One region of the Paenisporosarcina sp. genome, then DNA from elsewhere that is predicted to be linked to it. Evidence: a T-box and tRNA genes for the amino acid it is inferred to sense, from the RefSeq annotation. Region 1 holds a T-box; the other holds one or more tRNA genes.

Region 1 (22,990 bases):
TCATGGCTTCAATAAATTTCACTTCATAATCGGTCCATCCCGCTCCACGTATCATTAACGGAATACCCACTCGATCAGCTTGTGCTTGGACAACTTCAAAAGGCAATGCATGAGATTTTGAAATGGTTTCATCCTCTTGAAACATAGTTAATAATTTTTTTGGCGTCATGCCTGATTGGATTGCTCTATAATATGCCATCGCGGAATCTTTCCCACCACTCCAAGATGCCACAAATGGTTGTTTCTCCATTAAAAAACTCCTAACTCTTTGCTATCTTGTATTTCGATTGACTCTGCTTGTACTTCTGACATAATCGTTCGAACTTGATGTTTGTAAATCGTTTCATATTGATATGTCCATTTGAACATTCTGCCATAAATTGTCCATGTTGGCGTATAACTTATAGGATCAATGCCTCTTTTTTGTCTATAAAATCGTTTGGAAAATCGATAAATTCGAACTGATACAGATGGATTCAAAAAAATAATCAGATTAGCTTTTTCAAATGATACATCAGCCCAGCCTAAATGAGTGCCGTCAATGATCCAAGATTCCTTTTGAATTACCTCGTTTAACAATGCATCACGGTATTCGGTTGAATTCTTTGTATCTCCATTTGGACCTCTGGACCATACCATATCATCCAAAGTGAACATAGGAATGCCCTTTACTTCTGAGAGTTTACGTGTAAGAGTGGTTTTCCCGCTTCCCACTGGTCCAATAATTCGAATTCTATTTGCCATGGGCCCAAGCAATTCGGTTATCTACTGTAAGAAGCATCCTCACCATAAATGGCTGATACCCCATCTTTGGCCAGAAATAAGAAGAAAGATGATTTGGTGTATGCCAATCAGCTAGACAATAGCGATATCCCATTTCTTTCAGCTCATTTACACTAAAATCAGTTAATGCTTTGCCAATCCCTCTTCCGCGCAACTCGGGGTTGGTAGAAGCTGCAGGTAATTCCACGCATCTCTCTGGTGTGTACATAGTATCACTCGCTTCAACTTCATAGTACACGTGAAAACCTGCAGGAATTCCTCTTTCTTCTCCTAAAAAAACAATTGCTTCCGCATCACTCGCAAGTGAAGCATATCCGCTTTTTACGTCTTCCAGTGTTTCTTTCGTGATTGGATTCCAGGAAGGGGCAGCTGCTTGATGAATACTATTCCATCTAGACATTTTTTTAAGTAATTCTTCATCATTTTCTACGCTCTTACGTACTTGAATATTTACTTGATCTTTGTTTTTCGCTTCATATTGATTCATATCTAGAACTGCATATTTTTGATCGAAACGGAATCCTTGTTCTAGCCATTCATTTAACTGACGTTCATTACCTAATGGAGCGAAGATTATATGCTGAAAATAACCATGTTTGATCCACTCTGAACCTGCCTCTGCATACATAAGTCGAACCAGTCTTGGATGTTCTGTCACGTCAATTGCAATTGACGGATAGCTGATTAATATATGCCGACCTTTTTGTGCATTTTCTTTAAACTCATAAAGTAAATAGCCAATAACCTTGCTATTGCGAAGCGCCACCAGTCCATTCACAAATGGTTTTTTCATTTCCGAACGTAAAATATGCTCTGTTTCATCTGGATTCTCAAATTTTTCTGGTAAAAATGGATATTTGGATCTCTCTGCTGTTTGACGAAGCGATAAAATTTCTGCCATTCGCGGAAGGAATCGTTCATCTAACCCAACAAATTGTATCATTTTCAGAACCCCTTTCTATTTTGTCTTCCCTACTTGATTAACATGAAATTATCTTTCTATAGCCTCTATGAATTGCTATACTTGTAGCATTCAAGGAGGTTGATGTTAATGCCGTTAAAACGAGTAGCTTATGGGATGATAATGGCTGGGACATTAATCATTGTGCGATTCATCGATTTACATGTGTATAATATGTCCACATTTGTTGCCATGTTATTTTTAATCGCGATTATGGTTATTAGTTATAAGATTGTCGATCGAATTGCATGGTTAGATCGAGAGATTTCGAGAAATACGTATTATTTAATAAATGTAGTAGTTGTTTCACTATTGATATTCGCTTTTTATTCATTAGAGTTATGAATTAGCAATAAAATTCACTTTGTTTTAGACTGTAGACAATTATAAATGTTGATTTCCATTGCGGCGGACGCTTTCCGCGGGCACAACTTCAGCCGCTTCCTTCGCTACGCTTAGTCCAGGGTCTTCAGTTTGTGCTGTTCCCGTCGGAGTCGCCGCCTCCATTGCAATCAACTAAAAAGAATATAAAACTTGTTATTACACATATTGAATGTATGACTTAGAACCTCTATTGGTGAGAATGTTATAAAGCGATATCAGTCTATCAAGGATTGGTTAGAATAAAAATTTCATTAACGCCACTCCAAATTAAGGACTTAACTAACCACTTACTTAAACAAGTGTTTTTTCACATCCTACATTAGTATTTCACCGAAGACTCCTGCGAAAAAATGAAACTTGCTAGACTCCCACTTTCATATTAAGTCAAACACTAGAGATCTGATATTGTATAAAGATTCGACATACGTTTTTCAATTCCTTTTTTTAGCTTGAAGTTAGAAGGATATGGGTAAAGGGTAATAAGGAGGATTTTGCATGGATACTACTTGTATTTTGATTGCAGCCTACAAGCCAGAACAATCATGTCGAACCACGATTGAAGAACTAGTTGAAGTAGGCTTTACAAACATCTTGGTTGTGGATGATGGTTCCGGTCAAGATTATCAGCCTTTTTTCCACTCAATTGGTGAATTACCCGAAGTTAAAGTCCTATCTCACGCTGCCAATCAAGGGAAAGGACGTGCGATAAAAACTGCTTTTCATTACATACTGAACGATTGTCCTCATATTCAAAAAATCATTACTGTTGATGCAGATGGTCAACATTTGACGAAGGACATTTGCAACTTACTAAAATCCTCATATGATTATAATGGCATTGGCTTAGGAGTTCGAGATTTTGATCAAAAGCATGTTCCTTTTCGAAGTCGCTTTGGCAATAAACTCACTCGAAATCTATTTCGATATACCACAGGGATTGGAATTACTGATACACAAACCGGATTACGATTATTTTTAAGAAAACAACTTCCGTGGTTACTTTCAATAAAAGGGGAAGCCTTCGATTACGAGTTAAATCTGTTAGCTGCGACTAAGGATGAAGGAATACCGATATATGAGGTGGAGATTGAAACTGTGTATACCAATAATAATGAATCATCCCATTTCCAACCCATCAAGTCATCGATGAAAATTTATCAAGTGTTCTTGAAGTTTGCCCTATCAGGAGTCGCTTCTTTTGGTTTAGATATGGCTTTATTTGCGTTGTTTATATGGCTTTGGAAAGATAATGCCCCAGAACTTTATATTGTGATTGCAACGATTATCGCGAGAGTCATCTCTGGAACGTTCAATTACATCATTAATCGAAAAAAAGTCTTCAAAAAAGGTGACGAACGGTCATTTATTAAATATGTGATTCTAGCAGTTATTATCATGGTTCTGTCAGCTAGTCTTGTTCACGGAGCGTATGATCTATTCGGAAAAGGCGAAATCGTGATAAAAGCGATTGTAGACAGTCTTCTATTCTTAGTTGGTTTTGTTATTCAAAGGGAATGGGTGTTCAAAAAGAAAAAGCCGAAGCACAATTAATTGTGCCTTGGCTTTATTTGATAATAGGGGTCTGTAATCCATTGACCCAATCCATGATAAACCGTTTTTGATGAGAGTTAATATTGTCTGGTAGATCATGTTTATCGAAGTATTGATGCGCATGACTTTCATCACTAACTTGAATTAAATCACCCGTAACCGTTGTGGTTAAGAAAATCAGTTGAATGCTATAAACTTGATCTCCATTTGCATAACTGGCATAACCTTCTCGGCCAGAGTAAATGCCAAATAACTCAAGTTCTCCAGCAGTTAATCCGGTTTCCTCTAATGTCTCTCTTCGAGCGGCATCCTCTACTTGCTCACCCATTTCAATAACACCACCTGGAATTCCCCATACATCGGCATCTGTTCGATGTTGCAATAATATCTGGTTATTTTGTTCAATTATTATGCCACAGCCAACAGTTAGTAATGTTTCATTCCCGATCATTTTTCTCATGTTTTGTATGTAATTCATTATTTTCTCTCCTGTTCAAGATACTTAGGATTTCATTCAATTCGTGTATTTCCTCGTCTGCATTGGCCTGTTTATACACATCATTCCTTTTCCATATGGTTAGTAATCCTACTTTTTTCGCTGCTTCGATATCATTAATAGGATGGTCGCCTACATAAAACGCTTCATCAGGCAGCAAATTTAATTGGGATAACGCTCGTTGAAAAATTAAAGGGTTTGGTTTTGAAATCCCTTCAGACTCTGATATGAGAACAACTTGAAAGTAGGCTTCTATACCAAGTGCCTGGATGCTGGCACGTTGTCCTTCGTGTCGCCCATTGGTAATCAATCCGATTACATATTTTTGTCTCTCTAATTCTTTAAGTGTTTCATGTAACCCCTTATATGGGACGCAAAACTCGTGGAAATGATGCATATAATCTTCAAATAAAACATTTTTTAGATGATTTGACCAATTATTCTCTTGAACTATTTGCGAATACACTTGCTCTTTTCCTATATATCCATTTTCATCAAGTTCGATTATTCGATCGCAATATCGTTCTCGATTTATGGAAAGATTAAATTTTGCATGTTGAGCTATACAGAAAGCTTTTAATGTAGAATTCCGATCGAGTAAAGTTCCATCCAAGTCAAATATAATAGCCTTCACATTCGTCACTCCTATAGAAAAAGACCTGGAAAATTCCCAAGTCTTTTAACGCCATTTAAATTCTTGATCATGTAGTAATTTTAAAAATGCATCGACAACTGTTGGATTAAATTGAGTCCCTCTGCCTTTAATAACCTCTTGAATTGCTTCTTTAATGGTTAGAGCATTTCGATAAACTCGGTCAGTTGTCATGGCATCGAAAGAATCTACCACTGATACAATTGATGCTTCCAAAGAAATCTCTTCCCCTTTTAAACCATGGGGATATCCTTTTCCGTCATACCGTTCATGATGTTCTTCCACGATAAATGCAGCATCACGTAACCAAATGATCTCATGCTCCCTCATCATCTGAGCCCCTTTAACGGTATGAGATTTCATCAATTCCCACTCTTCAGATGTAAGTTTTCCTGGTTTGTTTAGAATTTCAATTGGGACAGCCAGCTTTCCAATATCGTGGAAGTAAGCTCCCCAGCGTAGCATCGTAACACGTTCAATTGGCTGACCTAGTTTTTTCCATAATTCAATGGAGTAATCTTTTATTCTCGAACAATGGTGAAAGGTGTATCCATCTACTTTTTCAATAGCAGCAGCATCTCGCTGAACAATTTCTGTATTTCTAAAATTAGTTTCAAATTCTTCCGTGGACATTTCTACAAGTATTTCCACAGCATCTTCACCATAAAAAGACAGGAGTTCAGGGTACTCTGATGCATCAAGTGTTTCTCCTTCATTCAAAATGAAAGTATGACCTTCATATTGAACTTCTAAGATGCCTTGTACGACTGTATATTTCTCAATTCCACTTCCTATTCCTTTTGTATAACGCACCCAAAAAGACCGGTTCGGAAGCAATGAAAAAAGACTATAGGCCACATTACTTGTTTTCCCTATATATGTAGACATAGCATGACCCACATCATTGCGAGGTAGATTCGTATTTTCTTTTATATATTTAATTTGTTCCCTCGTTAGCTTCATAAAATGCCTCCATACGAAAAAACGTTATCAACACGTATTCTTACACTCACTCTACCGAATATCATGACCTATGTCATTACAATTCGACATAATTAGTCAGTTTTTTTAGTATTTATACATATAGTCTAGCTATATACACTATTTCGATGGAGAAAATAAAAATCCCTCTATTTTTAATAGAGGGATTTGATATCTAGATAGAAACTTCTTCTTCAGCTTTTTCTTCTTTTTTCTTCTCCTGCATTTCGTACGAAATTCGATCTAAACTTGGGCGAAGTGTTCCCTTACCCGAATAGTTCTCTAACATTTCTTTGACATCGATACCTGAAGAAGCTTTAAGCGTTTCTTGAAGAGTAGACATTAGATTCGTTGCATAGGAAGTGATTTTATTCGCTCCACCGCCTTCTCCTCCACCAGTGTCAACAACTGTAATTTTGTCGATATTCGCTAATGGACTAGCAATTTGTTTCGCATATTCTGGCATCATACGAACGATCATGTCTAATACAGCTGCTTGACCGTACTGCTCGAACGCCTCTGCAATTTTACGTTTTGCTTCTGCTTCAGCAAGACCTTTTAGACGAATGATATCAGCTTCAGATTCACCTTGTGCTCGTTCAGAATCTGCTTTGGCTTGACCATCTAAACGTACTTTTTCAGCATCCGCATGTGCTCGAGCTTCAATTCTATATTTCTCAGCATCGGCTTCAGCCATTTCACGTGATTTCGCAGCCGCTGCATTTTGTTCAATTGCATAACGATCAGCATCGGCTTTCTTTTTAACCTCGGAGTCATATTGCTTCTCTCGACGTAAAATCTCTTTCTCTTCAAGTTCAATTTGTTTTTGACGTTCGATAATTTGAATTTGCATTTCCTGTTCCATTACTTCTTGTTTAGATACGGCTGTTTGAAGTTCGTATGCTTGGTCAGCACGTGCCTTTGCGATGTCTTGCTCACGACGATATTCAGCTACTTTTAATAAATTCTCTTTTTCAGCTAGTGCGATTTCAGTAGCGCGTTCAATCTCTGATTTTTGAGCTTCTTTAGCAGCTTCCGCACGTTTAATACGCGTTTCTTTATCTGCCTCAGCAGTTGCAATATCTGCATCACGTTTCACTTGTGCGATTCGAGGCTTACCAAGTGAATCTAAGTATCCGTTCTTATCACGAACATCTTTTATTGTGAATGAAACAATAATAAGACCCATTTTCGCTAAATCTTGTGAAGCCACACGTTGCACTTCTTGAGAAAACTTATCACGGTTTTTGTAAATTTCTTCGACTGTCATTGATCCCAAAATAGAACGCAAATGACCTTCTAATACTTCTTTTGCTTCGTTTTCACGATCTTCTTTTGATTTCCCTAAAAACTGCTCAGCCGCAGTCGCTATTTCCGAGATCGATCCACCGATTTTAATGATTGCTGTTCCATCCGCCATTACTGGAACGCCTTGCTCTGTATAAACTTCAGGTGTTGTCACTTCTAATTTACTTGATAACAAGCTAAGTGGTTGAGATTGCTGGAATACAGGAAATACGAATGTACCTCCACCACGAATGATTTTAATTCGATTGCCAGAATCATCTGTGTGCACCGTTTTAGAACCTAAATAACTACCAGTTACAATCAACGCTTCATCTGGTCCGACTGTTTTATACTTCGTTACGTAAACCCCAATAATTGCTAACAAAATAAACGCCGCAATCCCTATAACGACCATCGTTCCTAACTCCATACTCAATTCCCCCATTTTCTATTTTTTGAAATCAAATGGCTCATATTCCCTTACGAGAAATGTTCCGTTTGTTACTTCAATAATTAATACTTCTTTACCATAATCAATTTCTTCATTGTCATAGCCTGCAGAACGCTTAGATACTAAACCGGATATGGTTTCAATGACAATTTCACCAAAGCCATCTGCTGGAATAGGTGTAATCACTTTCCCAACTTGACCAGCAAGCGATTCATCCGTATATGCAATTGACACTTCTGCATGCGACATCGGTAGAAGAAATAAAAAATATAGGAGTACATCAAATAATGCTCCTGCCACTAAGCTAGCGATTAAGATCAACCAGCTATTCCAGTTAGTTAGACTTTCTAGAAGATAACCAGATGCAGATGCAAATGTGATAAACGCCATGATGATTGTTGGATTAAGAAAAGGGATTCCCTCTCCAATCCCTTCTGCCACATCTCCAAAAAACACATACAAAATAGTTGCAGCACCCATAAAGAGCAGCACGTAGAAATAAATCTGTTCAATCGTCATGTCATTCACTCCCATTTAACCTAATCTTTAGTGGTTATTAGTAAATACGAAGTACGAAACGAAAAGTTTCATTTTTCAAAAATTTTCGTTTTAAGTTTTGGTTAGGATGAGTTTCCGAAATTGGGTAAGCAAATTTTCACCTTGATTGTTTTTTGAATATTCATTATATTAATTAGTAGAAATTAACAATTTCATTTAGGAGAGATCACATGAAATCAATTCTCAAATTTGCAGCCGTTATATTTTTCATCTTATTATTAGCTGCTTTTTATCTTCCCGAAATGAACGATCGCTATCAAACGAAACGAGTTGCGAAAGACGTCTTAAATCATTTAGTTGCACAAGAATTTGACCAGGCATTTGAAGGAATTCATTATTACGATAGGGCGACCGATTTAGAAGCTACCATAACCTATAAAGAAGCACAGAACATTTGGGTTAAACGGATGAGGAAGTTAAAAGAAGATGGTACTTACATTGTTGATTACGATGGGTTGCGTGTTAAATTGGATGACACGTATCCAGAAGGTGAAGTAGATTTAATCCTAATGGAGAAAGGCAAACAAACCGTTAAAAAGAACGTATATTTATGGTTTTTTTATAGTAAAAATGGTTGGGGATTAGGGAACTTTCAATATTACAGTGGTGATCATAACTATGATGAGATAGAGGAATGGGAAAAGGCGCTAAGTGGTCATATAGAGAGTACACTTTAATTAAAACAGCTTGTACACCGTAGAGGGATACAAGCTGTTCAATTTATTCTTTTATGAGAAGTCCGAGTGATTTTGCAAATCCCAAGGCTTGCTCTGTGGACACGGTACAGCCAGCTAACTTATCAACACTAACTGTTACTTGTTCGTATGTACATGAACTCAAATCAATAGTAGCTAAACTTGTTTCAGTAAAGTTTGCCCCATCAAGTTCACATGAATCAAATTCCACTTTCGTAAAACCAGATTCAAAGAAATCGGACTTGCTAAGTGCGGTTTGTTGAAAACGTACATTCTTAAACTGACTAAAGCTAAACGAAGCATAGTTCGCTACACTATCTTGTATAAGAATATGCCCCAACCTACTTTGAGAACATTGCATGCCAACTAGTTTTGACTGGTTAATCTCTAAGCGATGTAAGATAGCGTCCCCCATATTCACGTTGGATAAATCACACCGATCAAACCGACAATCGATGAATTCTACCTGTTCGAATTGCACCCCATCAAACGATACATCTTGAAAATGAATTTGATCAAATGTAATCTTACCTTCAGGTAATTCATTAATCCCCCACGAACGAATGATTCCTCTAGAAATATAACGGTCTTCATCTAATAAGCTAGCAACATCTATTTCATAGAGTTCTTTCGGTAATTTTGGTTTGTCTATTTTCAAGAGAATTCCTCCAGTACGACTTATTCCTCTATCTTTTCAACTCTTTTTGCGCTTGCTTGGCCAGGGTAAGATTCTGCCACGCGGTCAAACTTCACCTTCAAGCGATCATACTGTTTAATTCCATCCAATTGATCAATCGATAAAGAAAACCATATAGCATTTAGTCCTTCATTCAAAAGTTCGTCTGTAGACTTCCCTTCTACTTCTTTTAAGGTAAGTCCTTCAATTAGCAAGACTTTTTGGTCATCTATTTCTACCACAAGACCTTCCATTTCCATTAAATCACTGGAATCAAGTTGATCTAAACTTGTATTAAAAAACCATTGTATTGATCCAAAAGCAAGCACAATTGCTAATAAAACAAGTCCAATGATTAAAAAGACAGCACGTTTTCCTTTCATATGGCTAACCTCCTAAATCTGTATTCGAACAAAAAAGCTGAGAACATACTCTCAGCTTTATAATTCATAACTTAGTCGTATCATATCTCTACAAATTAAACCATTTTCAGATATTTCTTCATCATAATGACGTGTAAAATAATCGAAGTCCACTCCAACAATGCGGAATCCACATTGTTGATACAAACTTAATTGTGGGATGCTAGAATTGCCAGTGCCAATTTCAATTTGTGCATAACCTCGTTTGGAAGCTTCCTGCACAGCAAAGTGAATAAGTTGTTTCCCAAATCCTTTTCCTTGCATTGATTCACTCACAGCAATATTCATGATTTCCACAATTGTTTTAGCCGTTTCTTTTACAACACAAATAGCGATTATTTTTTGCTCTAGCTCTCCTACATAAATAACAGCATTTTTGACATACTCCTGCACGATGAGACGAGACGGGTCAGCTAGTAAAAGTAAATCCCAAGGTAATTTTTCATCGTTTGTTAACGTGCGGATGTTCATATTCATTTAGATGAAGTGCGAAACCCTTCGCCTAACAAATACTCTTCAGCTTCATCATATGATTCATAGCTCTCTTCTAAATTGATGCCATGGTAGATGTTCCAAAGTGTATCTTCGTGTATAAGCTTCAATTCTTGTCCTTCTCTGTTATTCCACACTTGTTCTTCTACCTTCTCTTCTTCAAAGACTTCTTCCTCAGAAAGAATGCCAATTGAATCTCTAATCATCTCACGAAGTTCTTCTTCAGATGCTTCACGAATGTTCAGCATGCCCTTATTATCCGCATTGTATTTCTTTAAATCTCCAACAAACACAAAACCATTGCCGTTTGGATGTAGATGATAAATAACTGTTTTTTTATCATACAGACTTCCCTCAAAATGATAATTCACACGTTTTAGGGAAACGTCTTTTTTAGTTAGTTCAGGAAATGATTCTATAATTGCTGTTTTTTCTTCAAATGTTAGCATAATGCGCCTCTTTTCATAATGTATCTTTGGGTAATTATATCACATCAGACTTCAAAAAATTAATTGACAGTGTGAAACATTACCGGCTATAATCACACAAATATAGTTTTAAACGTTGATAAGGACTAGTAAAGATGAATGTGTTTTTTTAGAGAGGGAGTTGTGTGGTGAAAGACTCCTAAAAACCAGCTCTTGAACCTGCCTTTGAGTTCGATGTCGAAAGATAGTCGCGGCGACAGTCGTTATCATGTAAGAGTGTGAAGCTTTGCTTCAAATGAGGGTGGTACCGCCATGTGAAATTGGTCCCTCGTTTGTAGCAAGGCTTTTTTGTTTTAATGGATTGGCAAAATTTCCGTTTGTTTCAGTTTTAGGTGTGTTTAACGCCACCTTCTACTTCAATTTTTAAAAAACAAAACGGAGCTATTCTAAGAAAGAGGTGTTTTCTATGTCAAAAGAGTTCGTGAAAAGTATTACTGCAATGGATGATGATTTTGCCCAATGGTTTACAGATGTAGTAACAAAGGCTGAATTAGCGGATTATTCTACTGTTCGTGGATCAATGATTATTCGACCATATGGTTATGCCATTTGGGACAATGTTAAAAATGCTTTGGATGGACGCATTAAGGCGACGGGTCATGAGAATGTTTATATGCCCCTTTTCATACCAGAGTCTTTATTACAAAAAGAGAAAGATCATGTTGACGGTTTTGCTCCTGAGGTGGCTTGGGTTACGCATGGCGGCGACGAGAAACTTGCTGAACGTTTATGTGTACGTCCAACATCTGAAGTATTATTTTGTGAGCATTTCAGCAACATCATTCATTCCTACCGAGATTTACCAAAGCTTTATAACCAGTGGTCGAATGTGGTTCGTTGGGAAAAAACGACGCGTCCATTCTTACGTACGCTTGAATTTTTATGGCAAGAAGGACATACCGCTCATGCCACTGAAGAAGAAGCTCAACAAGAAACATTACGTATGTTAGATGAATATGCAGCATTGTGTGAAGAATGGTTAGCCATTCCAGTAGTTAAAGGGAAAAAGACGGAGAAAGAGAAATTCTCTGGTGCTAAATCGACTTATACGATTGAGACTTTAATGCATGATGGGAAAGCTTTGCAATCAGGAACTTCTCACAATTTCGGAGACGGATTCGCACGTGCGTTTGACATCAAATATCTAGACAAAGAAGGCAAACAACAATATGTTCACCAAACATCTTGGGGTTTTACGACTCGTATTATTGGAGCAGTAATAATGGTTCATGGGGATGACCGCGGTTTAGTAATGCCACCAAAAATCGCACCAACTCAAGTAATGATTGTACCGATCGCTCAACACAAAGAGGGTGTTTTGGATTATGCATATTCCTTAAAAGACAGTTTACAGCATGTTGCCCGAGTTGAAATTGATGGAAGTGATAAGAAACCAGGGTGGAAGTTCAACGAGTATGAAATGAAAGGCATTCCAGTTCGATTAGAGGTTGGACCAAAAGACATCGAGAAAGGTCAAGTTGTCCTGGTACGCCGAGATACTGGAGAAAAAATCATTGTTTCAACTGATGAATTACAAACTAAAATCCCTTCCCTGTTAGAAGAGATACAACAAGATTTATTGAAAAAAGCATTAGATCATCGTGAAGAAAATACGTCTATAGCCACTTCCTTCGACGAATTTAAAGACCATTTAAATAGAAAGCAGGGCTATATAAAAGCTATGTGGTGTGGAGATGTTGCTTGTGAAAATCTCATTAAGGAAGAAACGACTGCCACGTCACGATGTATTCCTTTTGAACAGGAAAGTCTTAGTGAAACATGCGTATGTTGCAATAAACCAGCAATCGAAATGGTTTACTGGGCAAAAGCATATTGATCACATACGTGAAGACTCACTTCTAATTAGATAGAAAATAGGGGTTTCCAAAAGTCATCTTTCACACTTTTGGGAACCCCCGTTTTATATTATTTTACGTCCCATTTGTCCTAGAGCGTAATAAATACCATGTTGTAAAGATTGGAAACAGTCGAATTTAGATAAATTGATGTCTGAGTTAGATATGACGATACTTAGTTCTGCAGAAATTCCAACAATAATGGTTTTTGTTCCAATCAGTGTTGCTGCAGAACCAATCTTTTCAAGAAGGCTAGCAGTATGTTGACTAATGTCTTTATCCAGCCCTGTTAGGTCTAAAATAAGATAGTTCGCCTTGTGTGAAGGCAGATTTTGCAATGTCTTTACTAACAGCTCTTCTGAGCGCTCTTCGTCATATTTCCCGAGTAATGGCACGACCACTACACCATCAAAAACAGGGATAATTGGTGAAGAAAGTTCCTTTACAAGTTCTTTTAGCTCTCGCGTTTTTTCTTCTACAATCGCTTCTAAATGACGAATTTGTTCTGATTCTTTTTTACGTGCAAGTTGATGAATATTATGGGTAACTGAAACCTTCGAAGGGAAGTAGTCAACTACACTATATTCATGACCCTCTAATTGATACTGTCTTACTTCATACCACATATTTGTACCAAGAAGCCTTGAAAATATACCTGCATAATGTGCAGGTAGGAATTTTCCACCCGTTGTTTTTCCTTGTGCTTCATTAATTTTATGTTCCCAACTATCCTTAAGATTAGCGGTAAGTGTTTTTGCTTCAATATCTAAATTATGAATGGTTGTTAGACCCCAACCTGCTGAGGCATATGTATTTGTGATTAAGTTTGCTGCTTCACGAATACCTATGTCACTCATGTTTTTAAAATATTCTCCAACCACTATCCCCTGACGAAAGCCAGTTGCTTCTAAAACCAAATTTGTTGCTTCTTCGCCTGAAATTTCTTCAATTGTATCGAAAAATGTTTTCATAGCACTGGAAATCCAAAAAAGGACTGAATCTTGTCCTTCAAAAATAAACTTCCCTTTATCTAATTCCCATTCAAACTGAAGGCCACCAATATTTATATTCGAATATGTGCTCAATTAATTAATCTCCTCTTTGTAAATAGTTTTCAGTCCTATCAATTCGAAACATTTGCGGCGTCTTTTAATAACTTTTTTAAAAACTCTGTATCATCAGGATAACTCATCGGTAAAGCGTCTAATTCATCTAGTGATTTCCACGCTACTTCTAAAATAAGTTCATCTGGATCTTGCACGGTCAATTCGCCATGTACGATTTTTACTTGAAAATAGTGTAATTCAAAGGTAATCGCATGTTGTTCAACAGAACCCTCTTTATCAAGAATTCTTGAGATGACTTCAACTTGTAAACCTGTTTCCTCTTCCATTTCTCGAACACAGCATTCTTCAAATGTCTCATTTCCTTCAATTCCACCGGATGGAACACTCCACTTAGCTTCTTCATCTTCACCAGCTTGAAGAACCATTAACACTTGATTTTGCTCATTTATACAGACGCCTGCGGCACCTTTCCAATGAAACATCGTTAACCTCCTTAATGTTCATAAATCATTTTTCGAGTCATCCCGCCATCTACTACGAGATTAATGCCTGTCACAAAATCGTTTTGAGGATCTGTTAAATACAGACAAGCCTTTGCAATATCCGATGGTTTACCCACACGTTTAGATAAATGTTGTTCATGATCAATATCGCGCAAATCATTGTAAGCTGTCGTTTCAATCCAGCCAGGTGAGATCGCATTCACAGTAATTCGATGTTCTGCAAGTGAGGTAGCAAGTGCATGCGTGATTGCTACAATTCCACCCTTTGAAGCCGCATACGCTTCCGAATTGGGTTCAGACATAATTGCTCTTGTTGAAGCAATATTGACAATGGACCCGCCACTTTCTTGTTTCCCCATATATACAGCAGCTTCTCGTGAACACAAGAAAACACTTCTTAAGTTTGTGTTAATTACGTCATCCCACTCATCTAATGATAGATCAAACAAGTTTTTAAACTCACTCTTTCCTGCATTATTAATGACGATATCAATTCGACCAAACTGTTTAACTGTTTCTTCCATTAATTTCTTTATATCTGATTCTTTTCGTACATCCGTTTTAATAAATAGACTTCCAACCAATTGTTCACTAATTTCTTTTCCAAGTTTTTCATTCACATCTGCTAGTACAACTTGAGCACCCTTTGCGATATAAGCTTCAGCTACACCGCGACCAATGCCTTGAGATGCTCCTGTAACAATGACAACTTGTGCTTGTACCATTCTGAAACCTCCTTAAAATTAACCCTACCGAGTCCACCATTCATTCACGATAATGATGATGATAACTACCGCAAACGCAATGATATAAAACCATTCTGGTACTCCACCAAAACCAACCATTACAACCACCCTATCTGTATGACTAAATTCACACATCTTCTTCCCTTATGATACCATTAATTTAGATAAACTTAGGAGGATCAATCATGACAAAACTTCATGCTGATTTAGAACGATTTAATCCAGTCACAGTAATAGGGGCTGGAACTATTGGTCTTTCGTGGGCTACCTTATTCTTAGCACACGGTTTAACCGTCCGAATATATGATCCGAGAAGTGATTTACAAGAAGTGGTTGACCAACATTTTCAATCGATAGGGTCAACATTAGACTTGTTGGGACTACCTTCAACGGGATTTATGGAGAAATTGACTTTAACTAGTAACCTTCAATTAGCTGTAGAAGGCACTTCATTCATTCAAGAAAATGGACCTGAAAAACTTGAACTTAAACAACAACTCTTTGCCGAAATAGAAACGTATATTGGCCCACACGCCTTATTAATGTCTTCATCATCCACATTACCCGCAAGTGAGATTTCTGCCAAAATGAAAAACAAAAGTAGAATGCTAATCGGTCACCCATTTAACCCACCATTAGTCATGCCATTAGTAGAAGTGGTACCGGGTTATTTCACATCGAAAGAAGCTATTAAAGACGCTATGGCTTTTTATATTGCACTAGGAAAAGCTCCACAACTTATACAAAAGGAAGTGTTCGGTTTCGTGGCCAACCGATTACAATTTGCTATGTTGAGAGAGGCCATGTACTTAGTGGATGAAGGTGTCGTCGCAATGGAAGATGTTGATGAAATCGTCAAAGATTCGATAGGGTTGAGATGGGCAGCTGCCGGACCGATGCTTGGCATGCATTTAGGTGGTGGACAAGGCGGAATGGAAGCTTTCATGCGCCATCTTGGACCTACAATGGAGAAGAGCTGGGCTGCGCAAGGTGATTTAATGTTAAATGAAGAAACGATTCAACGTTTAGCCCAAAAATCACGAGATTCTTATGGAGCTTCATCCATTGATGAACTCGCAAAAACACGTGATCAAAAGCAAATGGCCATCTTAAAAACGCGCATTTAAAATAGAAAGGCTGTCTCCTAATATTGGAGACAGCCTTTGTTTATTCTAATCCATTTATCGTTAATTCTTTGACTGGTAAGAACAGTTCACCTGTATTTAAATATGTGACATTGACGACATCTTTTACTTCTAAATAGATTGCATAAGGTGCCACTTCTGTTGAAACAATGTAGTTTGTTCCATCCGTTAATCGGAAGGAAACAATCGTGAAATCTCCAACACGTTCTTTGTATACACGGTCAATCGTTCCATTCGCTGTTGCTTCCTCAGCACTTGAACTTCCATCCACACTACTTCCACCCCGTTGCAAAGCCGTCTTATATAGCTTCAAAGCTTCATTTGGCGTATTTCCATAAGTAGAAATTTCAGGATTAGCTGCAGATACGATAAAGTAGTTTTGCAAAAACCCATTTGCATCAAGTACAGGTGTTAACCAGCTTGCCTCTCCATAGAAGTTATATAGAATCGGCATTTCACCAAACCATTTTTTCTCGATGAATTTTTTCTCAACGATTTGCAAAGCTCCAGAAGAATCCATATAGGAGTCTTCTAAATTACCTGTATAATAAATGGCTTCTCCAGTTCTAGCATCCGTTAAGGAATAGCCAAGCATAGAATCTACACCTTCTTTTGGACTCGTAAAATCAGTGAAGTAAAACATAGAGCCTTCTTCGTTAAAAATTGGGCTGACATTCGATTCTGTTCCCTCATCTGACGGGATTTTGACATCCTTCTTACCAAATAAACTATTCCAAAAACCATGTACATAATTACCAAAATAAGAATTTTGTACACTCACCACTTCAGGGGATACGGCTCCATCGATAAACGACGGAACTTCTTTCAATGAATAAGATTTCACATCACCAGATTGTGGATTTACCACTGCTACTCCAGTCACTTCAAAGCCATTTCGTGCAGAAATAAATTTCCCATATGAACGAATATAATGTGGCTTTCCTTCATCATCAATTTCCAATTGCATATCTCCATAAAAAATGGTTTCAGGTAACGCTAAACGTAAATGACGTGCTACATTCTTATGAAAGAATGACGAAGGTGTATACGTCATTTCAGCATCCTTAAACTTTGGATTGTCTGAAGAATCTGTTGCACTCATTGTAAAATATCCTGGTGTCGTATCTCCATTCATCCATTTAAAGAAACCTGAGAATTCGACAGGTGCAATATAAACAAATTCTTCATTCACCTTTTGAATTTGCAGTCTTCCTAACTCGTAATAACTCGTATTCGGCACTTGACCGAATGCTTTTTTCATTTTATTACGTGCAAATTGCGGAGGTACACTTGCAGGTGTTTTTGTTTCGTCAAATGCTTCAATCTCTACTTCTTGATCCATAACTGCTGAATCGAATTTTTCATTCGCATTAAATAAAACAGCACTTAATATATATGCTCCAAACGCGAGAGCCGCAATAAATAGAACGCCTTTGACAAGTTGCTCCTTCCCTTTAGATACAAAGGCACCTAGGCCAGTAGCTAAAATGGCAAGTGGCCATAGAGCTGTCAAATTCCGATCTATATTTGTTACGTAGTAAAACAAAAATATGACAATTGCTAATACGATTGTTGTGCCAATCAATCCTGCTACAATTCCTTTTTTCTTTTCTGTTTGCAACGTCAGTGGCACAATCAGTAAAGTTGCAACAACTGCTATGACAACACTATAAAGTAGGGTTAATCCCATATAAATTCCTCATTTCTTAGGTGTACTAGTATTACTTACGGTTTCGCATGTAAAAAGTTTCAGATCCTCATTCGAAAGCATCCTATACAACAAATGGATCAAGCTATATCCTTGCTTATCTATTGAATCAATTTCATAAATCGTTTTTTTAAAAAAGTGCAGACTACTTTGCATATCATTTTTTACGTTATGAATGTTATAAAAAAGTTTCACACTTCAACTAATTCTGCCTGCGGTAAAATTTTAACTCTTATTTCACATCATCAGAACGAATAATACATAAGTTAAATACATGTCCTATTTCGGAGGGTTAGTATGTATTTATTAAAGAAAGGTATGATAATAGTCGTCGGTAGTATCTTTCTATCATTAGGCATAAATCTTTTTTTGATACCCTATGAAATTTTGGATGGGGTAATTATTGGTATAGGACTAGTCCTTAATTATATATGGGGACTTAAAGTTGGCCTTATAATTATGTTTCTAAGCATGCCAATATTTATTATTGCTTGGTTTAACTATAGAGATTATTTCTACAATAGCTTACATGGAATGGTTATTTCTGCATTTTTTATAGATATTTTAAAACCTATGGATTCACTACTACGTATTGATGCAGTATATAGCTCAATCGTAGGTGGAATCTTAGTGGGTCTTGGGATTGGGTTGATGTTGCGATATAAAACAAGTACTGGCGGCACAGACCTTATAGCACAGTTCCTTAGTGACAAAATAGGTATAAATGTGGGCATCCTTATTTTTATAATTGATTCAATTGTTGTATTATGCGGATGGCTTTTCCTATCCTCTGATACTCTCTTTCTCTCAACTATTACAATTCTTGTTGTGGGATTAACAACAAGCTTTTTAAATAGGAATGTTGTACATACATGACCCTCCTAATGAAACTTCATTATATAATTCCCCTCTTCCGTCCACTCTGTTTTTTCATGTCTTACAATTTCCCCAACAACTTTATATCCGTTTAGATATTTTTTTAATTGACTATCTTGGCTTATTAAATTCATATTCAGAGGTAATAATTGAATCTCCAGAACAAGATGTTTCAGTAATTCTTTTATCAAGATGCTGGAAATAAAATGTTCGTATTATTTAATAGTGATAAACTCTACAGACGAATACGCGAACAAAGAATTAAACAATCAAGTTTTATATGTGAAATTAGATAAGAAATATGATGAAATAAATTCCCCCAAAACATTATTAAGCAAAAAAGTGATCGCTAGCTAGTAGCAATCACTTGTTGAATATAGTTTTTAAAATTATTTGCTGCAATTCCTCGAATTTGATCATCATCAAAGTAATCTTTTAAAGCATTGATGACACGTTGCGTTTTACTCGCATCTTGCAAATCTTCAATAAATACAGATATACCATCAAAGTCTGATCCTAAACCAAGATGTTCAACACCAACGATTCTCGCCAAATGTACAAAATGACGCATAAAGTCTTCAATGGTAACAGATTTCACTTCTTTTTTGATGAACAAAGGATAGTACACAAGATGAATGTGTCCACCATTGTCAATTAAAGCCTTCGCTTGATCATCAGTTAAATTGCGGGGGTGATCGCATAGACTGCGAGCATTCGAATGACTGGCTATGACATGTTTCGCTTCCTTTACTACATCCCAAAAAGACTGTTCATTTAAATGAGAAACATCGATAATGATGTTTCGACTGTTTAACAACTTTACTACTTCATGACCAAATGGAGTTAATCCTAAATGGGAAGGTTCGTTTGCTCCATGTGCCACTGCATTCGCTTGGTTCCATGTTAGACCAACTAGTTTTACACCTGCATTCAATAAAAGCTCTAACTTTTCAAGACTTTCACCGATCATATCGACACCTTCAACTGTGAGGACTGCGCCAATTTCTTGATTACCAAGTTGATCGAGTTGTGACCAATCCGTTATATGAATGATATCAGGATTTGGTGCAAGAATATGGGAGTGAAATAACTCTATTTGTCTAATTGCCGACATGAATTTCTCTGCAGGAGACAAGTCTGCCGCAACAAAAATAGCAAAAAACTGGACATTTACTTTACCGGCTAGGAGTCTCTCTTTATTCGCTTGAAGGGAAGGATCGTTATGAAATGACACAGGTTCTTCCATAATCGATAATTTATATAAGACGTCACAATGTAAATCAATTACGTTCATTTCATTCCTCCAAAGTACTTTTTTCAATCTCGTTAGAATAGAAGATGCATATACACTTCATCAACATAACTCGAGCCTGATTTCATAGCATTCTGTTCGACCCCAAAAGATACGAACCCTGATTGCTCATACAATCGAATAGCTGGTTCATTAGAAGAAACGACCGTTAGATTAATTTTTTCTACACCTGGCCATTGTTTAGCAAAAGCAATTACGTCTTGTAATAATTTTGCCCCCACTTTTTGCCCACGAATCTTTGGCGTTACATAAACAGCAAATAGATTGAGTCGATGTTTTAACTTTGGTGCTTGTTCTGCAGCAAGTGTCATTGTTCCAACCAATTCTTCACCAATGAAAGCTCCGATTGTCGCACTTTCTTTTGAGTCTAAATTATTTCCTACTCGAGTTAATGGATTCGCGCGAGCCATTGCATCTTCATAAGTTGTTGCAAATGCTTCTGGATTTTGTTGTAGAGCTTCTAAACGTAATCGCCAATACTCTGACGCATCGTTCCCCGTTAATTTTCGTATCTCCATGCTAATGCTCCTTTTAATGAATGAACGATTAACGCTCCATCCACTTGGCAATCGATTGTTCTTGGGGTTTATCCGTATTATGTAAGGCGGTTATTACCCGCTCCCGTCGTTCCTTGGAATGGTTTTGGCTCAACTTCGCTTTCCCTTCCATCTGTTCAATGGAAATCGTAAAGCCGACAACACCTTTTGAAAGGTTTGCAATCATATCGTCTTCTACATCGTCCAACGTATAATTACTCGCTGGATCCTCGTATTTTTCCGTTAAATCAATCATTGATTGCCAAAGACGCGGATCCTCTTCATTCATTATATGTACCTTCCCTTTCACATGAACCGTAACATAATTCCATGTGGGTACGGTATTTTGAGTTTCGTACCAGGAAGGCGAGATATAACAATGTGGACCTTGAAAAACGGCGAGTACCGACTGGCCATCAAGGTCCTTCCATTGTGGATTACCTTTAGCGAAATGTCCCACTAAATGATGTCCGTCATTGGTTAATAAAAGAGGCAATTGTGTTGCACAAGGTTCTCCCTCATTTATGGAAAAGAGAGTAGCGAAGCCAAATTCATCAATTACCTCTACCATTTCCTTGCGCTCCGTTATTTTAAAATAAGGAGGAATATACATAGCGAAACCTCATTTCTTAATCCTCAGCACCTAAATATCTCGTTGAAAGTTTTGTTTCTTTTTCTGTATCCACTCGATACCCTGCCGCTTCTGGTCGTGAGCTTACAACTGTATGCAATTCTTCATCGATGAAATGAAGTGCTACTCCATCATCTGCTGCATACCCACTACTAATCTTCCCATCACGAATAAATGCCTGATACGAAGGACGACGGTCTTCTTCGCCGTCATAATGTGGACTGTGACTGCCTCGAAGAATCCCTAGACAAGCGATTGGTTCGAGCCCTGTGCCATATGAATCGGTTATTCCTTCTTCAAACCAACAAAGAGAACCCGCACTCAATCCTGCTAGAATTGTTCCGTTATCATATGCTTGGCGAATAATGACGTCTAATTCCCATTCACGCCATAAAGCCATTAAATTTTTTGTATTCCCGCCACCAACATAAAGAATGTCTTGTTCCATCACGAAACTTTTAATGTCTCGTGTATGAGGTTTGAATAATGACAAATGAGTTGGTTCACAATTCTCTCCTCGAAATGCGTGATAAAACCGTTCAATGTATCCTTCAGCGTCTCCACTAGCAGTTCCAATAAAGCAAATCTTTGGTTTATCGCTCTTACTTTGACTCAAAATATATCGATCCAATAAAGGATTTTCTGGTTCCATTGAGAAACCGCCACCACCTAAAGCAATAACCTGTCTCATTTACATTCCTCCTAGCTTGGAAATATGAACTTTATTTTATCTATACACATCTCTATAGATCCAAAACACTTTTCGATTTCTGGTAAATGATAAAATGTGGTTGAAAATTCAATATCCATCATTTTACGATTCGGTGCATAAAGAATGATTTTCTTCTTCCCTGCAATAGCAAGTCCTAGCTCTACATCCGTCCCTTTTCCTCCAGGTAAAACAATGAGAACCAATTCAGAATCTTCAATTGCAGCTTTTTCGAGTAAGCCAATTCTTTGTAATTCCTCAACTGTATCTACTCGCTCATTCAAGGTCCAGTCATATGTTAGCTGCCATCCCATTTGTGTAAGCCTGTTTGTAAGAGTACGAACTTGATTTATATTTTGAAAACTCGATGCAACATAAAATTTCAAATACATCCCACTTTCACTTTAAACGTTAGAGAATCTCACAAACTCGACCAACTTGTCCATCTTCTAGCCGTACTTTAATTCCATGAGGATGATTCTGAGAATTTGTTAACAAATCTTTAACGACGCCTTTCGTTTTCACACCAGTACGTTGGTCTTTCTTTAAAATCACATATACTTCTATTCCTGGTTTTACATCTGCACGATTTTGTCCGTTTGCCATATTCATCATCCTTTCTTGTTCTAATCTTACCATTAGAAAAGACAAAGCGTGCACCAAAATGATGCACGCTTCCAGACTTTAACGTAACTAAGCAGTTGTTTTACACCACCTCCTTTTCAATCAAAAGAAGTCGCTGTAAATATAGTTAATAATGTCCGTTGATATAGAGCTTGTTTAAAGATGTCATATAGGTAACAGTCCATTAATTTAAAACGCCAGCTCAACGAGTGAAATCTCGTGAACTAGCGTTTTTTCATAATTAAATGACATTGGTTGCGAAAAACATCATGACGAAGATAATTCCAATGATAAAGAACACTATAGCCGGAATCATAAGGGTTGCGAAGCCTCTCCAACTTGAGAACTGATGCACCTCTCCTATCGATTGACTCTGTATGACAATCATCCATATAGAATA
Region 2 (9,818 bases), on a different contig from region 1:
TTCAAATTGTCCCACTACCCTTATTACTAAGTTTAGGCTGTTCCCAGTTCGCTCGCCGCTACTACGGGAATCGTTTTTACTTTCTTTTCCTCTAGGTACTAAGATGTTTCAATTCCCTAGGTTCGCTCTTTCTTATTTATTTATTCAATAAGAAGTATTTGAGTTTCCTCATTCGGAGACCTCCGGATAATAGCTTGTTTCCAGCTCCCCGAAGCATTTCGTTGGTAACCACGTCCTTCATCGCTTCTGAATGCCAAGGTATCCCCCATAAACTCTTCATTCCTTGAATTTAAGACTTCTAGAATCTTAATTTTCTTTCAAAACCTTATTGGTTTTTAATGTGGAGGTAAGCGGATTCGAACCGCTGACAGCCGCCGTGCAAAGACGGTGCTCTACCAACTGAGCTATACCCCCGTTGGGCCATTCTGGATTTGAACCAGAGACCTCACCCTTATCAGGGGTGCGCTCTAACCAACTGAGCTAATAGCCCGTTTCTTTTTTGTTATCGACCTAATTTTTAAAAACTTAAATTTTTAAAGGAGGTGATCCAACCGCACCTTCCAGTACGGTTACCTTGTTACGACTTCACCCCAGTCACTAATTCTACCTTAGGCGTCCTCCTCCAAAAGGTTAGAGTAACGACTTCGGGCATAACCAGCTTCCATGGTGTGACGGGCGGTGTGTACAAGGCCCGGGAACGAATTCACCGCTGTGTAGCTGACCAGCGATTACTAGCGATTCCAACTTCATGCAGGCGAGTTGCAGCCTACAATCCGAACTTAGAACGAGTTTTTAGATTAGCTAGTCTTCGCAGATTTGCATCTCATTGTCTCGCCCATTGTAGCACGTGTGTAGCCCAGGGTGTAAGGGGCATGCTGACTTGACGTCATCCCCGCCTTCCTCCGGTTTATAACCGGCAGTCTTTTTAGAGTTCGCTAAGGCAACTAAAAATGAGGGTTGCGCTCGTTGCGGGACTTAACCCAACATCTCACGACACGAGCTGACGACAGCCATGCACCACCTGTGTATACGTTCCAAACGGCACTTTCCTCTTTCAAAGAAATTCGTATCATGTCAAACCCTGGTAAGGTTCTTCGCGTTGCATCGAATTAAACCACATGCTCCACCGCTTGTGCGGGCCCCCGTCAATTCCTTTGAGTTTCACTCTTGCGAGCATACTTCCCAGGCGGGATACTTAACGCGTTAGCTTTGATACTGCGCAGGTCGATCTGTTCAACATCTAGTATCCATTGTTTACGGCTAGGACTACTGGGGTATCTAATCCCATTTGCTACCCTAGCTTTCGTCTCTCAGTGTTAGTAATAGCCCAGTAAAGTGCCTTCGCCATCGGTGTTCTTTCCAATCTCTACGCATTTCACCGCTCCACTGGAAATTCCCTTTACCCCTACTATACTCTAGTCTAATAGTTTCGACTGCGGTTTCGAGGTTGAGCCTCAAGATTTAACAGTTGACTTATTAAACCACCTACAGACGCTTTACGCCCAGTGATTCCGGATAACACTTGCATCCTCCGTCTTACCGCGGCTGCTGGCACGGAGTTAGCCGATGCTTATTCTTCAGGTAACGTCATTTTTTTCCTCCCTGAAAAAAGAGGTTTACAACCCATAGGCCGTCATCCCTCACGCGGTATTGCTCCGTCAGGCTTTCGCCCATTGCGGAAAATTCCCCACTGCTGCCTCCCGTAGGAGTCTGGACCGTGTCTCAGTTCCAGTGTGTCTGATCATCCTCTCAAACCAGATACTGATCGTCGCCTTGGTAAGCCATTACCTTACCAACAAGCTAATCAGCCGCAAGCTTCTCTCTAGGCGGAAATCCATTTCACTCGAAAGCATATGGGGTATTAGCAACCGTTTCCAGTTGTTATCCCCCTCCTAGAGGCAAATTCTTACGTGTTACTCACCCGTCCGCCACTTGAGTTAAAAACTCTCGTACGACTTGCATGTGTAAAGCATACCGCCAGCGTTCATCCTGAGCCAGGATCAAACTCTCTTAAAATTTCCGTGAATTTTTTTTTTTACTTTTGTCTAAAAGCATTTCTATCAAGTTGAATCAGAGAGTACTAAGGAAAATCAATCAGAAAGAGGGAGATTAAAAGAAATAGAATAAACTTCAAAAATTATTTTTATTTTTTATATTCTCAGATTCTCTATTTTCAAGAAATAGAGAATCTGAAACAGAAGTGGCAATTATTCATTTGGATCAGTCCATGAGCTCGAATCAGTTGATCCAAAAATTTTTAGTAAAAATTTCACTAGCAAAATAAAAGAAGCTGTATCCGAAGAATCTTTCCGGAAACGCAAAACAAGTAAAGCAATACTTATCAGAGTCCATGTTGATTTTGGACTAAGATTTAATTCCTGAGCCAATGCGAAAATTTGGTATACTAAAAGGCGACTTTTTAATTTATTCTCCAGAAGATCTGTCTGTAATTTTTTATAATCTTCAATTTCCAAGTTTGTCAATGAATTTAAAGAGTTCTCAACCGGTACATTGTGAAATGGTAAATTCTCAAAAGATCTTGGTTTTAAAAATTTTGCCTTTTTATATTTCTCCAATAATTCAATTAAACGAAGCCTAGAATTTAATTCTATAAGGTAATTGCTCAAATAACCAAGGTTTAAAGCATACGTATACTTGAAAATTGCAGAGTAGTAGTAAATTGTACTTAACGTAAGCATACTAAGCAGTATTAGCAATCTATGCTTATACGGATGGCTATGATAGAGGTTTGTTATATTTTTAAAAATCTCTTTCACCTTTTTCGAAAACCGGGAAGGAAGAGAAGGTTTTGGTTCTCCAAACCCCTTACCATCTGGTTCAAGATTGGGATTCTTCAGTAAAAATTGAACCATTAAAAAAAGGAATGTTCCATCCTGACGTGCTAAGAAAGAACTTTCGAATTGCAATTTAAAAACTGCTTCCCTTTGTCTCTGAGATTCTAACTGATAGTTTGCAAATGACGGAACTTGAAGCGCAATAGAGAAAATTTTCAAAAATCTTGAAAGATTTTCAACGTCCTGTAGAACTTTTTTTTTTAGAGTTTTCTTGTATCTAACTCTTAGGGGTAAATTTTGACTCATATGTTTTTATTTACTTTCTATTATTATTATTATTATTATCTAAAAGAATAAGAAGTAAAATAATAAATTAATGTCAAGGAAATTATTGACATTAATTATTAGTCTTAAAATCTATTCAGAATAAGATGGTTGAAACCAAATTCGTTATCAAAGGTTGAGAATCGATTAAAGGACTCTCGAATTTTGTTAGTAGTTCTTGATTGATTAAAAGATTATCAGGTAAAAATTGAATATTTAAATCTTGATAAGCTTGCTGCATATAATTTAAGATATCTGGTCGTTCCTGGTACCAAAATTGTCTGATCTCATTCGGTATGGGATACCGATACCATAAAATTGGCAGATAGTGAAAGACAAGAACATCTTTCATTTGTTGATTTATTAATAATTTGGTTTCCTCTCCTTCACTTGGTAAAAAGGGCATCGTCAAGACTAAATGATTTAGACTATCTGCAATTACTCCAAGTATTCCCAAAAATACGCTTCCGGTGATATTTACACCTAGAATTGATGGGACAATACCTTGTAAGACATCTTCGGTCCAATCTACTGCAGCTGCTAAGTAACACCAAGGAAAAGTATATGGATTAATATAAATAAACCAAGATAAGGCAATTCTAAGAATTACAATTTGAGAATAAACCATTAGACCAACAAAAATTATTTCTATTATAGTCTCTAAAACTGTTAGATCTAAACAAATATTCAACCGCACTTGAAGAAATTCTGAAAACCAGTCAGGTAGAAAATATATGTTTTTATAATTTTCAATATAAAAATTATAAAATCCCTCTTCCTTACTTTCATAAATATATCTCGGAACTGAATCCACTTTTGGAGCTGGACCAAAGATCATCTCGAACCATGTTTCGGGTCGCTGAATCGGTGGCCAAAATGTTTTATGTCGTGGAAGACTATCAATAAATTGTGATCGAGAATATATATCATTAGGAAGATCAGAAATAGTTGGCATCCCAGGGTTTTCAGGAAAACCAAAGAATCCAGCTATTTTTTTTACACAGTTGCCTACAATCTCATAAAAACCATTTCGAACAGGAATAAATTTTTCATCTAAATTCATGTTCTCCTATCTCACTATAATAAATTTTTCAATAGAAATTCGATATTGAATTACAAAATATATGATAACATATATTTTTTGAATTGTAAAGAAGAAAAATTTGCTTTTGAGCAGTAAAAATATCGGGATAGTAGGATTTGAACCTACGACACCCTGCTCCCAAAGCAGGTGCTCTACCAAGCTGAGCTATATCCCGAATCGCTGGGAAAGAGGGATTCTGTATTGCGACTATCCTTCTATTGTAGTAAATTTTTTGAAATTAGACAAGATTTCAAAAGAATTTCTTCAAAAAATTTGGTTGCAACATTGGCAAAGAAATCTAGGATCTTACTAATTGTTAATAGTGTTCAGAAGATTTATTCAAATAAGTCTCATTTTAAATAAATGAAACTTATTTGAATCTTTCCAAAAAAAATTAAGCAAATTTACCTGATGTTGAAGCAATAACAAAAGCTGCATAAGTTAAAATGTAACCCACAGCAAAGTGGACTAAACCAACTAATCTCGCTTGAACAATAGAAAGAGCTACTGGTTTATCTCTCCAACGAACTAAGTTTGCTAAAGGTGTTCGTTCATGAGCCCAAACTAATGTTTCAATTAATTCTTGCCAATATCCACGCCATGAAATTAAGAACATAAAACCTGTCGCCCAAATTAAATGTCCAAATAAGAACATCCAAGCCCATACAGATAAATTATTCATACCAAACGGATTGTAACCATTAATTAATGGAGATGAATTTAACCATAAATAATCTCTTAACCAACCCATAATATAATTTGATGATTCATCAAATTGACCAGGGTTACCACCCCAAATTGTCATGTGCTTCCAGTGCCAGTAGAATGTTACCCAACCAATTGTATTTAACATCCAGAACATAGCTAAGTAAAAAGCATCCCATGCAGAAATATCACAAGTACCGCCACGACCTGGACCATCACATGGGAAACTATAACCAAAATCTTTTTTATCTGGCATTAATTTAGAACCTCTAGCATCTAAAGCTCCTTTTACAAGGATTAAAGTAGTAGTATGTAACCCTAAAGCAATCGCATGATGAACTAAAAAGTCACCAGGACCAACTTTTAAGAATAAATCATTTTTACTATTATTAATTGCTTCTAACCAACCTGGTAACCATAGTTGATTTCCAGCAACTGTAGCTGGACTTGTCGAAGATGATAATAAAGTATTAAATTCATATACTGCTTTCCCTGAAGCTGCTTGAATATATTCAGCAAATAACGGTTCAAATAAAATTTGTTTTTCTGGTTGGCCAAATGCAACTACCGTATCATTATGAATATATAATCCTAAAGTGTGGAAACCTAAAAATAATGAAGCCCAACTTAAATGTGAAATAATTGCTTCTTTATGTTCTAACATTCTTGCTAAAACATTATTTTTATTTAATTCTGGATCATAATCACGCACAAAGAAAATGGCACCATGTGCAAATGCACCAACCATTAAAAAACCTGCAATATACTGATGATGAGTATAAAGTGCAGCTTCAGTTGTAAAATCTTTTGATAAGAATGCATATGGAGTAATAGCATACATATGTTGAGCTGTTAAAGATGTTGCAACACCTAAACATGCTAATGCTAAACCTAATTGCATATGTAAAGAATTTGTAATTGTTTCAAATAATCCAACATGCCCTGCACCTAAACGACCTCCTGGAGGACGGTGAGCATCTAAGATTTCTTTCATACTATGACCAAGACCAAAATTTGTTCGGTACATGTGACCAGCTACAATAAAAACAACCGCAATTGCTAAATGATGATGAGCCATATCACTTAACCATAATGATTGAGTTTGCGGATGGAAACCACCTAAAAATGTTAGAATAGCTGTTCCTGCACCTTCAGATGTTCCATAAATATGTGTAGCATTATCAGGATTTTCAGCATAAGCAGTCCAGTTTCCATTAAAGAAAGGAGTTAACCCTTCTGGATGTGGAGGAGTTGTTAAGAAGTTATCCCACCCTACATGAGTACCACGAGATTCTGGAATTGCTACGTGCACAAGATGTCCTGTCCAAGCTAATGAACTTACACCTAATAAGCCCGATAAATGATGATTTAATCGAGATTCGTTGTTTTTAAACCATGATAAACTTGGTCTAAATTTTGGTTGTAAATGTAACCAACCAGCAAATAATAAAGCTGATGATAAGATTAATAAACCAATAGCTCCTGCATATAGTTCTTGGTTTGTTCTTAAACCAATAGTATACCACCATTGATATACACCTGAATATGTAATATTAACTGGGTATGTATTACCTTTACTAAATGCTTTAATTGCTGATTCACCAAAATGTGGATCCCAAATTGAATGGGCAATTGGTTTTACTTTTAATGGATTACTTACCCATTTTTCAAAGTTTCCTTGCCAAGCAACATGGAATAGATTTCCTGCTGTCCATAAGAAAATAACGGCTAAATGACCAAAATGAGATGCGAAAATTTTTTGATATAAATTCTCTTCAGTCATACCATCATGTGCTTCTAAATCATGAGCAGTAGCTATACCATACCAAATTCTTCGCGTTGCTGGATCTTGTGCAAGGGCTTGGCTAAACTTTGGAAATTTAGTTGCCATAATTGTTAGATGCCTTTTTATAGAAATTTTAGTTATGAATAAAAATTAATCTTTTGATTTTGTTTAACTGATTGAAACAGCACGTGCTAAGAAAAATGCCCATGTAGTTCCAATACCACCTAATAAATAATGAGCTAAACCAACAGCACGACCTTGAGTAATACTTAAAGCACGTGGTTGAATAGCTGGAGCAAAGTTTAATTTGTTGTGTGCCCAAACAATTGATTCTATTAATTCTTGCCAGTAACCACGTCCACTGAATAAGAACATTAAGCTAAATGCCCAAATAAAATGCGCACCTAAGAAAATTAAACCATATGCTGATGCTGCTGATCCGTAAGATTGAATTACTTGTGAAGCTTGTGACCATAAGAAATCACGTAACCAACCATTAATTGTAATAGCACCTTTTGCAAAGTTACCACCAGTAATATGTGAAATACTACCATCTGGTGTAATAGTTCCCCAAACATCTGATTGCATTTTCCAACTAAAATGGAAAATTACAACTGAAATTGAATTATACATCCAGAATAAACCTAAAAATACGTGATCCCAACTTGAACTTTGACACGTACCACCACGACCTGGGCCGTCGCAAGGGAATCGGAAACCTAAATTTGCTTTATCTGGAATTAATTTTGAACTTCGCGCGTATAAAACACCTTTTAGTAATATTAATACTGTTACATGAATAGTAAAAGCATGAATATGATGAACCATAAAATCTGCAGTTCCTAATTGAATAGGCATCATAGCGATTTTTCCACCAACTTCAACAACTTCTCCACCAAATGCATAACTAGTTGTTGCTAAAGCATTAGGCGCAGTTGTACCTGGTGCTAATAAATGGATGTTTTGAATCCATTGAGCAAAAATTGGTTGTAATTGAATTGCTTTATCTGAGAACATATCTTGTGGACGACCTAGTGCTCGCATTGTATCATTATGAATATAGAATCCAAATGCATGGCATCCTAAGAAAATACAAACCCAATTTAAATGTGAAATAATTGCATCACGATGTCTTAATACTCGATCTAATAAGTTGTTATAATTATTTGCTGGTGTATAATCACGAACCATAAAGATTGCACCGTGTGCTGCACCACCAACTACACAGAATCCACCAATCCACATATGATGAGTAAATAACGAAAGTTGAGTAGCATAATCAGTTGCAATGTACGGATATGGTGGCATTGCATACATGTGATGAGCAACAATAATACTTAACGAACCCATTAAAGCTAAATTAATAGCTAATTGAGCATGCCAAGATGTTGTTAAAATTTCATATAAGCCTTTATGACCTTCACCAGTAAAAGGACCTTTATGAGCTTCTAAGATTTCTTTCATGCTATGACCAATACCCCAATTTGTGCGATACATATGGCCAGCAATAATAAATAAAACAGCTAATGCTAAATGATGATGAGCTGTATCACTTAACCATAAACCACCTGTAACAGGATTTAAACCACCTTTAAAAGTTAAGAAATCTGAATATTCACCCCATTGACCACTAAAGAATGGTGCTAAACCTTTTGAAAAACTTGGGTATAATTGACTCATTAATTCACGATTAATGATAAATTCATAAGGTAATGGTATTTCTTGTGGTGATACACCTGCATCTAGTAACTTATTAATAGGTAATGCTACATGAATTTGGTGACCTGACCAAGCTAAACAACCTAATCCTAGTAAACCTGCTAAATGATGATTCATCATAGATTCAGCATTTTGGAACCATTCTAGTTTTGGTGCTGCCTTATGATAGTGGAACCAACCAGCAAATAGCATAATAGCTGACATTGCTAAACCACCAATAGCAGTCCAGTATAATTCAACTTCACTAGTAATTCCTTCTGCTCGCCACATTTGGAACCAACCAGAAGTAGTTTGTACACCTGAGAAGTTTCCACCAACATCACCATTTAAAATTTCTTGACCTACAATTGGCCAAACAACTTGAGAACTTTGCTTGATATTTACTGGATCTGTTAACCATGCTGAATAGTTAGAAAAGTATGCACCATGGAAATGCATTCCACTGATCCATAGGAAGATTACTGCTAATTGTCCAAAGTGTGCACTAAAAATTTTACGAGATACTTCTTCTAAAGAACTCGTTTGACTATCAAAATCATGAGCATCGGCGTGTAAGTTCCAAATCCACGTAGTTGTTTTTGGACCTTTCGCTAACGTTCTAGAAAAATGACCTGGTTGTGCCCATTTTGCGAAACTAGTTTCGACTGCGTCTTTTTCAACAAAAATTTGCACGTTTTTTGCACGACGGTCGGTTGAGCTTATTGCCATCAATTTTCTCCTTGTTGGGAGACGAAAATTTAAGAAACTCTCATAAAAAATAAAGAATAGATAAGAAATAACTTTCTGTTCATTATGAGTTTTCAAGTCTTAATTATACATTTTTTTAATAAATTTTAATTAATTTTTTAACTAATAAAAAAATAGAAAAGAATAAATCATTGATTTTTAAAATATTTAAAGGATTTAGTACTACTAAATCCTTTAAATATTTTAAAAATAAACTCCTAATAGATCCGGGAAGAAACGATTAATTTCAATAATAAAACCAGCAGTAAAACTTAACCATATAGTAAGTAAAACTGGTGCTGTTGATAAATATTTTTGAAAATTTTCCATAAAGATTTAATTTAATAATATATAAATAAATTTTAAATTTAACGAGGTGAGACTGTTATCTCATCTTTAGGAGCAACTAAATCTCCACTAATTAATTCTTGCCATGCTGAAATTGGCCAAATAAAACCTGTTGACATGATTTTTAAGGCTAAAGGAACATTGATAATAATTTCACTTTCAGCTGGATTTTTAGTTGTACTTACTGCCCGAAGATATTTCCGACCAACCCAACCAATCCAACCAGAAATATAGATAAATCCAAATCCTGGAATTATAAATTCTGCAGCATGACTCCAACGTCCATCAGCAATTAAATGAGGTAATCCATCAGTTCCACAAAGTAAATCAG

Evidence for each region. A T-box is a leader RNA that pairs with one kind of tRNA and senses whether it is charged. The one in region 1 lies ahead of proS (proline--tRNA ligase), so its partner is inferred to be a tRNA-Pro.
Region 2: it encodes a tRNA-Pro, which carries the amino acid that the T-box ahead of proS (proline--tRNA ligase) is inferred to sense. The anticodon was not compared.

The regions. Positions count from the first base shown of each region.
Region 1 is NZ_JBYNRN010000047.1:123,513-146,502, forward strand. Features, by position in the region: gene AC3EA5_RS16880 (Dph6-related ATP pyrophosphatase) at 1-250, opposite strand, end outside; gene AC3EA5_RS16885 (AAA family ATPase) at 250-756, opposite strand; gene AC3EA5_RS16890 (GNAT family N-acetyltransferase) at 734-1,726, opposite strand; gene AC3EA5_RS16895 (hypothetical protein) at 1,835-2,089, shown strand; gene AC3EA5_RS16900 (GtrA family protein) at 2,624-3,679, shown strand; gene AC3EA5_RS16905 (NUDIX hydrolase) at 3,693-4,157, opposite strand; gene AC3EA5_RS16910 (HAD family hydrolase) at 4,117-4,809, opposite strand; gene AC3EA5_RS16915 (HD-GYP domain-containing protein) at 4,855-5,790, opposite strand; gene floT (flotillin lipid rafts scaffold protein FloT) at 5,984-7,525, opposite strand; gene AC3EA5_RS16925 (NfeD family protein) at 7,544-8,065, opposite strand; gene AC3EA5_RS16930 (hypothetical protein) at 8,275-8,781, shown strand; gene AC3EA5_RS16935 (pentapeptide repeat-containing protein) at 8,825-9,457, opposite strand; gene AC3EA5_RS16940 (DUF3221 domain-containing protein) at 9,478-9,858, opposite strand; gene AC3EA5_RS16945 (GNAT family N-acetyltransferase) at 9,916-10,368, opposite strand; gene AC3EA5_RS16950 (hypothetical protein) at 10,371-10,838, opposite strand; T-box leader at 10,945-11,149, shown strand; gene proS (proline--tRNA ligase) at 11,284-12,714, shown strand; gene AC3EA5_RS16960 (STAS domain-containing protein) at 12,799-13,818, opposite strand; gene AC3EA5_RS16965 (NUDIX hydrolase) at 13,857-14,282, opposite strand; gene AC3EA5_RS16970 (glucose 1-dehydrogenase) at 14,294-15,028, opposite strand; gene AC3EA5_RS16975 (hypothetical protein) at 15,053-15,184, opposite strand; gene AC3EA5_RS16980 (3-hydroxyacyl-CoA dehydrogenase NAD-binding domain-containing protein) at 15,235-16,176, shown strand; gene AC3EA5_RS16985 (hypothetical protein) at 16,217-17,884, opposite strand; gene AC3EA5_RS16990 (YitT family protein) at 18,200-18,778, shown strand; gene AC3EA5_RS16995 (dipeptidase) at 19,128-20,072, opposite strand; gene AC3EA5_RS17000 (GNAT family N-acetyltransferase) at 20,105-20,608, opposite strand; gene AC3EA5_RS17005 (FMN-binding negative transcriptional regulator) at 20,637-21,239, opposite strand; gene AC3EA5_RS17010 (Type 1 glutamine amidotransferase-like domain-containing protein) at 21,256-21,948, opposite strand; gene AC3EA5_RS17015 (group-specific protein) at 21,960-22,352, opposite strand; gene AC3EA5_RS17020 (YwbE family protein) at 22,378-22,572, opposite strand; gene AC3EA5_RS17025 (YIP1 family protein) at 22,832-22,990, opposite strand, start outside.
Region 2 is NZ_JBYNRN010000043.1:5-9,822, reverse strand. Features, by position in the region: partial or broken rRNA gene AC3EA5_RS15530 (23S ribosomal RNA) at 1-289, opposite strand, end outside; tRNA gene AC3EA5_RS15525 (tRNA-Ala) at 342-414, opposite strand; tRNA gene AC3EA5_RS15520 (tRNA-Ile) at 417-490, opposite strand; rRNA gene AC3EA5_RS15515 (16S ribosomal RNA) at 536-2,016, opposite strand; gene AC3EA5_RS15510 (hypothetical protein) at 2,208-3,101, opposite strand; gene AC3EA5_RS15505 (YggT family protein) at 3,217-4,182, opposite strand; tRNA gene AC3EA5_RS15500 (tRNA-Pro) at 4,305-4,378, opposite strand; gene psaB (photosystem I core protein PsaB) at 4,598-6,799, opposite strand; gene psaA (photosystem I core protein PsaA) at 6,863-9,121, opposite strand; gene AC3EA5_RS15485 (photosystem I reaction center subunit IX) at 9,344-9,469, opposite strand; partial or broken gene AC3EA5_RS15480 (Photosystem I reaction center subunit III) at 9,508-9,818, opposite strand, start outside.